DNA from 2 places in the Pedomonas sp. V897 genome. Region 2 is predicted to be linked to the other one. Evidence: riboswitches for the same ligand, from Rfam matches in the RefSeq annotation. Region 2 holds a riboswitch; the other holds the start of a gene.
The links. A riboswitch is a leader RNA that binds a small molecule or an ion and turns the genes downstream of it on or off. The one in region 2 is predicted to bind cobalamin.
Positions count from the first base shown of each region.

Region 1: linked by a shared signal. The riboswitch ahead of ACSJJU_RS06135 (TonB-dependent receptor plug domain-containing protein) and the one ahead of ACSJJU_RS10625 (DUF1636 domain-containing protein) in region 2 are both predicted to bind cobalamin.

Region 1 is NZ_JBPPGG010000002.1:3,968-9,740, reverse strand. It holds gene ACSJJU_RS06145 (hypothetical protein) at 1-220, opposite strand, end outside; gene ACSJJU_RS06140 (hypothetical protein) at 385-549, opposite strand; gene ACSJJU_RS06135 (TonB-dependent receptor plug domain-containing protein) at 703-2,604, opposite strand; cobalamin riboswitch at 2,775-2,973, opposite strand; gene ACSJJU_RS06130 (hypothetical protein) at 3,246-3,644, shown strand; gene ACSJJU_RS06125 (GGDEF domain-containing protein) at 3,798-4,964, shown strand; gene ACSJJU_RS06120 (hypothetical protein) at 5,297-5,452, opposite strand; gene ACSJJU_RS06115 (hypothetical protein) at 5,391-5,773, opposite strand, start outside.
Region 2 is NZ_JBPPGG010000003.1:383,001-388,773, forward strand. It holds gene ACSJJU_RS10610 (ABC transporter ATP-binding protein) at 1-600, shown strand, start outside; gene ACSJJU_RS10615 (glutamine amidotransferase) at 616-1,317, opposite strand; gene ACSJJU_RS10620 (LysR family transcriptional regulator) at 1,429-2,340, shown strand; cobalamin riboswitch at 2,425-2,613, shown strand; gene ACSJJU_RS10625 (DUF1636 domain-containing protein) at 2,759-3,166, shown strand; gene cobT (nicotinate-nucleotide--dimethylbenzimidazole phosphoribosyltransferase) at 3,163-4,206, shown strand; gene ACSJJU_RS10635 (histidine phosphatase family protein) at 4,203-4,820, shown strand; gene cobS (adenosylcobinamide-GDP ribazoletransferase) at 4,817-5,593, shown strand; gene ACSJJU_RS10645 (cobyric acid synthase) at 5,561-5,773, opposite strand, start outside.

The sequences.
Region 1 (5,773 bases), on a different contig from region 2:
GCTGACCCGTGGGACCGGGCCTGCGCACGCCCGCCTCACCGCGCAGGGTCATGCGGAAACGCACCACGTCCGTGCCGGCCCGCACTTCCACCGAGCGGATATCGAAGGAGGGATCAATTACCTGATTGTCGGGCGACGTCAGTGCATCCCCGAGGGCAACCCCGCCGAGACCGAGGCCCGTCAACAGGATTGCAACGGTCGCGAAGCGGTTGGCATGCATGACGGTCCCCCTTTCCTTTCGTCAATAAAACGAAAAAGAGACGCGATTGCTCCACAGGACACTTGCCGGTCCTGTCGGGGGCCGGAACAGGGATACGGGGCGGCGCGGCCACCCCGTATCCTGTCACGACAACAGACCGTGCCGCCTGTGCGGCGCGGCCCGGTCTACTCCTGCTGGTTCCGGTCCTGCTTCTGGCGCTGTTGCTGCTGACGTTGCGGTTGCTGGCGCTGCTGCTGTTGCTGCTGCCGTCCGCCGCGCTGCTGCTGATTGCTCTGATCTTTCTGGCGTTGATCTTGCTGGCGTTGATCATCCTGGCGCTGGTTTGCCATTGGTCATCTCCATGTTTCAGCCACGCCCCCAAGCGGTCAACGGCAGCGGGTGAAACATGTTCCGCGCACGCCTCTCGCAGAAAAAAACGGGGCGGAGGGACACTGTCCCCCCGCCCGGGATGGACCGCCCAGCGGTCCGGCCCTGATTTCGCGTCAGTAGCGGGCGCGCAGACCAAGATACACGCCGCGCCCCAAGGTGCCGTAGCCGCGGATCACCTCGTAATCCACGTCGAACAGGTTATCGATGCGGCCATAGACCTCGAGCCCCGGCGTCAGGGCATGGCTCGCCCGCACATCGACCAGCGTGTAGCCATCGAGCCGGTTGGCGTTGCCGGGGGAGTCGTAGCTGTCGCCGACCATCACGAGGCTGGCGGAAAAATTCGTCCGCGCGGTCGCCGCCCAGTTCACCGAGGTCTGGAAAATGTCTCGCGCCCGGCGGGCGAGATCGGTGTCCGTCACCCTGTTCAGCGGCTCGAGCCAGGTATAGTTGGCCTTGATGACCAGCGCGTCGACGGGCTGCAACAAAAGGCCCAGCTCCACGCCCTTGAACGAGGCGCGCCCCACGTTGTCGTAGTAGCCGTAGCGGCCGGGGCCGCACATCAGGTCGCCCCCGGTGCACGGCACATAGTCGATCTGGTTCTTCAGCTTCTGCTCGAACCAGGTGGCACTGACCCGGATGCGCCCGTCCACGAAGCCCTGATCGAACCCCGCTTCCCAGCCGTCGCTGGTCTCCGCCTCGAGGTCCGCGTTTCCATAGGCGCTGTAGACCTGATAGAGGCTCGGGGCCTTGAAGCCCTCGCCCCAGTTGGCGCGCAGCAGCGTATCGCTCTCCTCGATCTGGTAGGCCCCGGCCACGCGGAAGGTGGTGTGCGCACCGAAGGTGTCGTGATCATCACGGCGCACGCCCGCCGTCAGGGTGAGGCGTTCGAACAGCGTGGTCTGGCCCTGGGCATAGACGCTGTGCGTATCCACATCCGCCTTGAGCGGCTCCAGATCCCACTGGCCGATGTTGCGGATTTTCTGCTTTTCCGTCTCCGCCCCGAACGTCAGCTCCGTTGATGCGCCGGCGCGCAAGGTTCCCTGATATTCGAAGCGGCGGATCTGACCGCGCGTGTCGTTGGTCTGGATCTCCGTCTCGAAATCCGCGCGGTCGTTGCGGCTGTAGCCCACGGCGAAACGGTTGGACAAGGCGCCGCCGAAGGCATCCACGGTCAGGCCCGCATAGCCCGAGAACAGTTCGCTTCGGTTGCGGTTGTCCATGTCGGCGAAGGTATAGAGCGGCGGCGGGAAGCCATCGTATTCGGCGCGCCCGCGATTGTAGAGCCCCTTGAGGTCGAGGCGCACATTCTCCGCCAGCCTTGCCCCCAGGCTGCCCAGCACGGCCCAGTTGCGGTAGCCGTCCTTCTCGGTGTTGCCGTCTTTCTTGTCGGCGGCAGAGATACCGTCCGTGTCGTAGACGCTGGCGGTGAGCGATCCGGTCAACGCCTCGCTGCCGCCGGAGACGGTGCCCGCCGCGCGCCAGCTGTCAAAGCTGCCGCCCTCGACCTGCGCCTCCGCATGGAGACCGGGCTGGCCCGCCGTGGTGATGATGTTGACGACGCCGCCGATGGCATGGCTGCCGTAGAGGGTCGACTGCGGCCCGCGCAGCACTTCCACCCGCTCGATGCCGGTGGTCACGAGGTCGCTGATGTAGGCCGTGGCCGCCGGGGTCGAGGGATCGTTGATGCGCACGCCGTCGATCAGCACCACCGTCTGCTCGCCGCCGACGCCGCGGATGAACAGGCTCGTCTGCGCGCCCGGGCCGCCGCTGCGCACCACGGTGACACCGGGGATCTCGCGCAGTGCGTCGGTCAGCATGGCCTTCTGGGTGGCCCGAATATCCTCGGCAGTGAGGACGGAGACCGACGTGCCGGTGAGCGCCAGCGGCTGTTCGGTGCGGGTCGCAGAGACGATGATCTGACCGAGGGGATTGATCGGTTCCTCGGCATATGCGGCCGACGCGGCGATGCAGGCAGCGGCAGCGGTGGACAGAAACAATACAGGACGGGGCGACATGACATACCTCCCAAACCGTCATCTTCAGTCTGTCAGGGAGGCTGCTGCCGGACCGGCACAGGCGCGCGGCCATTGTCCCGGCCGCATTCCGGAAACCCGGCGCCGCAACCCTGACGGTTGATGTCGCCGTTCCGGAAGAACCCGTCGCACACCGCTCATCCCGGCAGCATGCAAGGCGACGACAACAGGCAGGTCTCCTGGCTTCCGGGTCGTCGCGTGCGCCTTCTGCCTTCCCAGTTTCCCAGTGGCTTCGTCAAAGGCGGCGCTCGCCGGTTACAGTTGCGGGGACAGCCGTGGACTGGAGGGCAAGCCCTCGCACCACGTTCCCTTTTAATCCCCTCTCGGGGAGCCTGTTGCGGGCCCGAGGGCTAGTCTCCGGCGCACGGATCGTCAAGAGGCTCCTTGCCGGCAGCGGCGCGCCTAAGACCTCACCATGCTGGACTTTTCCCGTCAGCGCGCCAGATTGCGGAAAAGACAAGAACAACCAAAGAAGGATCGCCGTGCCTGATGTCCGTACCGGCGCACGCCAAGCCCCCGCTCACGCCCCTTCTCTCTCCGATCACCGGCCCCACCCCTGTTCCGCCAGTGCCTCTCCGGCCGATGGCGCGCCCGATGAGCCGTCATCGGAAGAGGACAGACCCATGACGTCCGGTGACGACGAAGATGCGCCGGTTTTTGCGCTGGTGAAGGAAAGCGGCATCGATGGCACCCGGCGCGCGCTGTATGTGGTGGTGGAATCGACACGGGGAGAGACGTTCCGGCTGGATTTCACCCCCGGCTGCGTGCCGCTGACCGTCGCGGCCCTGTCGGCGGAACTGGGGTTTCTGCAACGCCGCCGCGCGGGCAGCGCGCCCGAGCCGGTGCAGCCGATCATCGCGGAATCCTGCCAGCTGGGAGAGACCGCCGACGGAACGCCCCTCCTGCTGGCCACGATGGAAGGCGGCGGCGAATTGCCCTTGCAGTTGAGCCTGTCCGACCTTACCCAACTCGCCCGGGACATCGCCGCCTACACCCTCAGGAAAGACCGGCCGGATCGCTGATCCCGGGTCTGCGTCAATGCGCCGCCAGACATCGCCACAGGAATGCCTTGCCCCCCTGGCATTCCCTTTACTCCTCTGGTTTAACTTGCCAGAAGCAATCTTGCTGGAAGAATCGAAACCTGGACCATGTCCCTCCACCCCCCGACCTTTTTCATGGCCGCCCTGCTTGTGCTGGGCCTCATCAGCGGGCTGCTGGCGCTGGCATGGCTCCAGAACCGTGAGGTCAAGGCGCTGGCCTGGTGGAGTCTCTCCTTCCTGCTGGCGGCGGCCGGCTTTGCGGGCATGTTGATCGGTGGGGAAAGCGTGCGCAACCCGGTGCGGGAAGTGTCCAACGCCGTCATTCTCGTCGGCTATGGCCTGTCGTTCATGGCGTGCCGGCAGTTCAACCAGCGCCCGACACGCCTTTGGGTGGTCTTCGGCGGCAGCCTGATATGGCTGTTCTGCTGCTGGGGGATCGACCTGGATGCACCGGCGCGGATGAAAATGGCCGCCCTGCTGTGCGGCGTCTACACCTTCGCCATGGCGTACGAGCTTTGGTTCGGCGCACCCATGCGCCTGCTCGCCCAGCGGGCCGCCGCGCTGCTGTGCGTGTTGCATGGCCTCTATTTCGCGCTCCGCTTCATCGGCGGGCCGGCGCTGCTGCGCTCCATCCCCTCGGTCGAGAATGTGGACAGCACCTGGATCCTGCTGCTGTCCGTCGAGACCCTGGTCTACGCCACGAGTTTCAGCTTCCTGCTCGTCTCCATGGCGAAGGAGCAGATCGAGGCCCGCCATCGGCAGGCAGCCCTGCAGGACCCCCTGACCGGCATCGCCAACCGCCGGGCCTTCAAGGAAGGGGCCGAGCGCCGCCTGCGCGCCAATCAGCAGGCAGGGCGCACCAGCAGCATCCTGTTGATGGATCTGGACCACTTCAAGGCCATCAACGACAAGTACGGCCACGACGGGGGCGATCAGGTTCTGACGGGCTTCACCGCGCTGGTGAGCAGCCTGCTGGAGCCGGACGATCTGTTCTGCCGCATGGGCGGCGAGGAGTTCGCCTTATTCCTGTCCGACACGTCGACGGATCATGCCGTCGATGTGGCGGAGTCGATCCGCGCCCTGCTCGCGGTGCGCGGCTTGCGCCTGAATGAGGGGTTCATTCCCGCCACGGTCAGCATCGGCGTGGTGAGCAGCCGGGACCCCCACGCCACGTTGCGCACCCTGCTGACCCGCGCCGACGAGGCCCTCTATGCCGCCAAGGCGGGCGGCCGCAACCGGGTCGAAGTCCACAAGAGCAGCGTGCTGGACGTCGTGCTGGCATCAGACCGGGGCGCGGCCTGACGCCCGCCACTAACGGCGCGCGAACGCCGCCAGCCTGAAACGGCAGGGGGCAATTCCTCAAAACGGAATTCTGGCACTCAAATCGGATGTCTGGGAGAGCGGGGAAAATCGCTGCCGGGATTTTCGCAGAATTCTGCAGTGGTGGCGACCCCTACGGGATTCGAACCCGTGTTCCTACCGTGAAAGGCGAAAACCAAAGCATTTCAAGGCAATTTACCCTTTGTTCTTGGTCCGTTCATGCCAATACGATTCAATGAGTTGCAAGAATGGGGGTAACGAATCGTCCGCCTGTCTAATGGCGACTGATCTGGGCCGCGCGCCGGCTCCGGCCATCAATCGTTGCCCGGCCACGCCTCCACCGCCAGCCGTCGGCGACTGTCGCAGTCATCGTAGGCCTCGGCCACGGAGATCACCCACGCCACCACCTCACCGGCCGTCGCCGGGGCCTCCGGCAGAGGCGGGCACGGCTGAGCCGCCCGGGCTGGCACCGGCGGCAATGCTGGAATTGGCTGCCTCGATGGCCCGGCGCATGAGGTCGCGGCCAGCATCGTCAATGCACTCAGTAGCAGCGGCAGGTGTCTGGACATATCGGATGACCTCCCGTTCGATGGGGACAAAGACACGCTCGCGCTCGATGTCACGCTGGGCGGCCGCCTCGGTCGCGGCATCGTGGCGCTCCCGGAACTCCAGCTGGCGCTCCTGCTGGTCCTTCTGCCACTCGGCCCGCTCGGCCAGCACGCCGCGCTCGTAGGCCGCCGATTCGAGACGGGCGAACAGGAGCCAGACGGCCCCGACGGCTCCGGCCAGCG
Region 2 (5,773 bases):
ATCTTTCTGGACGGCCAGCCCTTGAGCGCCCTCTCGCGCCGCCAGCGCGCCCAAAGCATGGCCTATCTGCCGCAAAGTCCGGTGGTGCATTGGGGCATGACCGCACGGCGCGTCGTGGCATTGGGACGCCTGCCCTACACCCATGGCCACACGCGCCTCAGCGGCGGGGATGAGGACGCCATCACCCGCGCCATGACGGAAACGGATACGCTTGGCTTTGCGAACCGGCCGATCGACCAGCTTTCAGGCGGTGAGCGTGCCCGCGTGCTGCTGGCCCGCGCCCTGGCGGTCGAGGCACCGATCCTGCTTGCCGACGAGCCGCTCGCCGCTTTGGATCCTGGGCACCAGATCGATGTGATGCGCTTGCTGCTGGATCAGGCGCGACGCGGCAAGACAGTCATCACGGTGCTGCACGATCTGACGCTGGCCAGCCGCTACTGCGACACGGTGCTGGTGTTGGACAATGGCCGCGTAGCAGGCGCGGGAGCGTCCGATATCGTGCTAACACCAGAGCTGCTCGCCCGCGTTTACGGCATCACTGCGCTGCGCCAAACGGAGGACGGGCGGACTATTCTCTATCCGAGGGGTCGTGCGGGTTGATGGAGAAGACGCAAGTCATCCGGCGTTGCCGCGTCTGAGAACATACTCTGCGAACAAACGGAGCAAACGGGCCGCCTCTGGCGTGTCAGGCGCATCTTCCGGATACGCCCCCGGGGCGAGACGGGCCTGATAAGCCTGAATAGCCGTGGCGGAAAACTCCGGATGGAATTGCACGCCCCAGGCGCAATCGCCAAAGCGAAACGCCTGACACGGCTCCTGCGAACTCCAGGCAAGGCGGACCGCACCCGGCGGCAGAGCAAGGACGGACTGCTCATGCACCACATGGGCGGGAAACACCTGCGGCATGTGTTGGAACAGCGGATCGGATTGCCCGACTTCCAGCTGATGCACCATAATGGTTCCCAACTCCCGCCCGTCAGCCCGGTATCCCACAACGCCGCCAAGCGCATGGGCAAGCAATTGGTGCCCAAAGCAGATGCCAAGCACCGGAACCCTGGCCTCCACGCAGCGGAGCAGCCATTGGCCGAGTTGCTCGCTCCACGGTGCCCTGTCGCTGACCATGGCATGCGACCCTGTCACCACCACGCCGGCAACCGAGGCCGGCTCTGGCAAGTCAGGCGCTTCGCGCGCATCCACATGCGAGACATCGCACGTCAGGCCCAGACCTTCAGCAATCCAGTCATGAAAATCACCGATCCGGGTACGTAGGTCTGCAAAGGTCTCGCCAGCGCGAACGATGATAAGGGCTCTGGACATGGCAACGCTCCTGACAGGGCCGATCAGACAGGTCGAACAGGCCTCTTGCGCCAGGATAGCAAACCTGAAAAGAAGCAATAATCGCCGCCGAACTGCAAAGACTTGTTCCTCATGCGCATAAATCATGATGTCGCGCTGTTGCCCGATATGGCCCTGTTCGCCCAAGTGGTGGAGGCGAGCAGTTTCTCCGAAGTCGCCAGAAAGCGCGGCATGACACCCTCTGCCGTCAGCCGCTCGATCGCGCGGCTTGAGCGCGCCACCGGCACCCGCCTGCTGCATCGCACAACCCGAAAGCTGAGCCTGAGCGAAGCGGGCACAGAGATGTACCAGCATTGCCGCGACATGCTGGATGCCGCCCGCTCGGCTTTGCAGGTCGCGCACCAGCGCGAGATGCGACCTGCCGGAAAACTGCGCGTGAGCAGTCCGCGTGCCCTTGGGCGCTTTTTTGTCCATCCCCACATCGCCCCGTTTCTGCGCACCTATCCAGACGTTGATGTCGAGCTGCGGCTGGATGACCGCCCTCTCGACCTTTATGATGGCGATATTGACCTGGCGTTTCGGGTGACGGATGATCCGCCGGCCAGTCTGATGGGCCGCAAGCTGTTCCGGATCGAACATGTCATCTGTGCAACGCCGGCCTATCTCGACCAACACGGCCGCCCACAGCACCCTCGAGACCTGAAAGGTCATAGCTGCATTGCCTTAAGTCGGGCCGTTGACGACTCCCGCTGGCGATTCACCCGGGCCGGCAAGACGATCAGCGTGGATATTGAGGGTCGTTATACAGTCAATCACGCCGGTGTCCGGCTTGATGCGGTCTTGAGCGGGATAGGCTTCGGCAGCCTGTCGTTCTTCATGGCCAGGGACGCGTTAGAAGCAGGCCTGATCGAACAGGTATTGCCCGCCTGGGCCTTCAAGACCAACTATCACGGCGACGTCTGGTTGCTGTATCCGCCGACCCGCTATCTCCCTGCCAAAGCGCGATGCTTTATCGACTTCATTGCTGAGCGCCTTCAGGCCTGACCTTCGCAAGAAAACCCAACCGGCCTGCCGCACAAATCCGCGTAGAACGGCCAAACGGGTTGACGGCAAAGCGGCAATATTCATATGACCCCACGTGCAACAGGTTTCCCCTTTGGGGAATGAAAACGGGAACGGGGTGTAAATCCCCGGCTGTCCCTGCAACTGTGAGCGGCGAGTCTGCGGTCATGAAGCCATTGGGAATTTCTCCCGAGAAGGCGACCGGCACGGCGATGACCCGCAAGCCAGGAGACCTGCCTGTTGTCGTCGTCTATCGGCCGGCCAGGGACTGCCGGACGAACGGGACCTCCCCGCATGACGGCATGAGCGCCCTTTGACCTGCTGCCACGTGCAGCAGCGCGAGGGGCATCTGTTGTGAACCATGGCCTGCGCTCTCCCGCAGGCCGACGGGAGAGGCAATATGCTCACCCCAGTTGATGATGTGGCGGCCGTTGTCGTGTGCAACACCTGCCGCTTCGCCAAGGATCAGCCATCCGACGCTGCTGGCCGCCGCGGCGGGCGGGTGCTGGCAGACACCTTGCGCGGCGTCCAGCAAACACGTCCCGAATACGCCGCTGTCGCCATTCAGGAAATGCCCTGCCTGTTCGCCTGCAGCGAGCATTGCACCGTGCATCTGCGGGCGCCGGGCAAGATCGGCTATGTGCTTGGGCGCTTCAACCCAACGGCCGAGGATGCCGCCGCCATTCTCGACTATGCCGTCCGCTACGCCGCCAGCCCCGAGGGCGTGGTGCCCTACAAGGACTGGCCCGAAGGCGTCAAAGGCCATTTCATCACCCGCATGCCTCCAGCCGGATTTGTTGCAGAATGACCCTGTTTCCTGATCGCGCCGCGTTCGACGCCGCGCTGGCCGCGCTTCCTGAACCGGCTGCAATGGCCATTGAGAGCGCGCGTGCGCACCAGAAAAGTCTGTGCAAGCCGGAAGGCTCGCTCGGACGTCTTGAAGACATCGCCGTGTTCATGGCGGGCTGGCAGGGAACGCCGCACCCCAGGCTGCGCCGCGGCCAGACCATCGTCTTTGCCGGCAATCATGGCATTGCACGCTATGGCGTCAGCGCCTTTCCGCCCGAACTCACCTGCGGCATGGTCGAGAACTTCGAGCGCGGCGGTGCTGCCATCAATGCGCTCTCCTTGACGGCAGGGCTCGACTTTAAGGTGGTGGCGCTCGACCTTGACCGCCCGACGAGCGACTTCACCACCGGCCCTGCCATGAGCGAATCCGAGACGCTGGCTGCGCTGTCGGCAGGCGCTGCGGCGGTTGAGGACGATCTCGACCTGCTCGTCATCGGCGAGATGGGCATCGCCAATACCACTACCGCCGCCGCGCTCGCCTGTCTGGTTTATGGAGGCGAACCGGCCGAATGGGTCGGGCGTGGCACCGGCATCGACACGGCAGGTGTTGCGCGCAAGACCGACGTGGTCGAGCGGGCCATGGCAGTGCATCGCGAGACGCCGCGCACGGCGCTCGACCTGCTGGCGGCAGTGGGCGGACGCGAACTGGCCGCCATGGCGGGCGCTGTGCTGGGCGCGCGGCTGAAGCGCATTCCGGTCGTTCTCGACGGCTTCATCTGCTGCACCTCGATCGCGCCGCTGGTTATGCAGAATTCTGACATTCTTCATCACTGCATTGCCGGGCACCAGTCGGAGGAGCCGGGGCATGGCCGGGTGCTGAAACACTTTGGTCTGTCGCCCCTCCTGCGCCTGAACATGCGGCTGGGCGAGGCGAGCGGCGCTGCTGTTGCGACTCTCCTGATCCGAGCAGCGCTCGCCACGCATACGCAAATGGCAACCATCGAGGAGGCCCTCGCCGGTGCTGCGCCGCGCCCGCGGGTTGCCGAGCCGGCCGAATGACCGCAGCGCCATCCGGTGCCTGTTCTCCCTGGCCGCTCTGGCTGCTGCGCCATGGCACGCCGGTTGAAACCGGTGTGCTGCTCGGCTGGACCGACGTCCCCCTGTCCGGCAAGGGGGCGCAGGCGGCCGAGGCGCAAGCCGGGCGGCTGGCGCAACAGGGCATCCAGCGGATCATCACATCCGACCTGACCCGGTGCCGGGAAACGGCAGCGGTCGTGGGAAAGCACCTTGGCCTGCCGGTGATGGACGATGTGCGCTGGCGCGAGGTGAACTTCGGCCTGTGGGACGGGATGGCCCCCAACGCGCTCCCGCAGGACAGCCTCTCACGGTTCCAGACGGACCCGGACCTCCACCCGCCGCCTGGCGGGGAGCGCTGGCAGGATTTACGACTGCGCGTGGGCGAAGCACTGGAGGCGTTGGAGCCGCAGGCGACGCTTATTGTTGCTCACGGCGGCAGCATGAGGGCCGCGCTTTCGATCCTCCTCGACTGGCCGCTCGATCACTGCTGGGCAGTTGATCTGCCCTATGGGATTCTGGTCCGCCTTAACCTGTGGGAGACGTGCCCGCGCACCGCCCAGCTGACCGGGCTTTTTCGGGTGGAGGATGGGCTGTGACAGCAAGTGCCCCGACAAGTACGGGTATCAAGCTTCATCTGAAGCAGGCGATGCTGGCCATTCAGTTCATGACGCGCGTGCCCCTGCCCGCGCTTGACGTCTCCGCCGCTGATTTTCAGGCGGCCATCCGCTGGTTTCCGCTGGCGGGTCTCGTCGTCGGCAGCGCCGTCGCCCTCGCCTTTACACTGGGAAATCTCATCAGCCCGTGGCTCGCCGCCCTTGCAGGCGTTGCCGCATGGGTGTGGGTGACAGGCGCGCTCCATCTGGATGGCCTTGGCGATCTGGTGGACGGCCTGGCGGCAAGCCATGGCGACCCAGACAAGCTGCGCGCCGTCATGAAGGATCCGCATATCGGCAGCCTCGGGGTCAGCGCTTTGGTCCTGCAACTGCTGGCCAAGACGATCCTGCTGCACGAGGTGGCGCTTGCCCCGTACCCGCACGCCGCCATGCTGATGGCGGTGTTGCTCATCCCGGCCCTGGCCAGGATCGGGCCGCTGCTGTGGACGCTGTGGCTTCCGCCCCTGCACGCAGGCCTCGGCTCAACGTTTCGCGCAGGCGCAGGCCCGCTCTGCCTTGCGCTCTGGACCATCGGGCTCCTGGCGCCAGCCCTTCTCATCGCGCCCGCACTTTGGGCAACCGTGGGGCTGCTCGTACTCTGGGGCGTCTGGCTTAAACGCAAGCTGGGCGGCGTTTCGGGCGACTGCCACGGCGCAGGCATCGAACTGTGCGAGACCGGACTGTTACTTGCCCTGATAATTGCCAGCACGCTCTGACAGCGCAATCAGCGCGTCTACGTCCACATGCTGTTCAAGCCTTTCGGCAATGGCATCAAGCGCTTCATCCACCACAGCTGCGTGATCCGCCCCGCCTGCAACAGGACTGCCCCCAAGCAGCCGCACCCATGCGCTGCGCTGCGCGGCCTTGTTGAACAGCCCATGCACATAGGTCCCCAT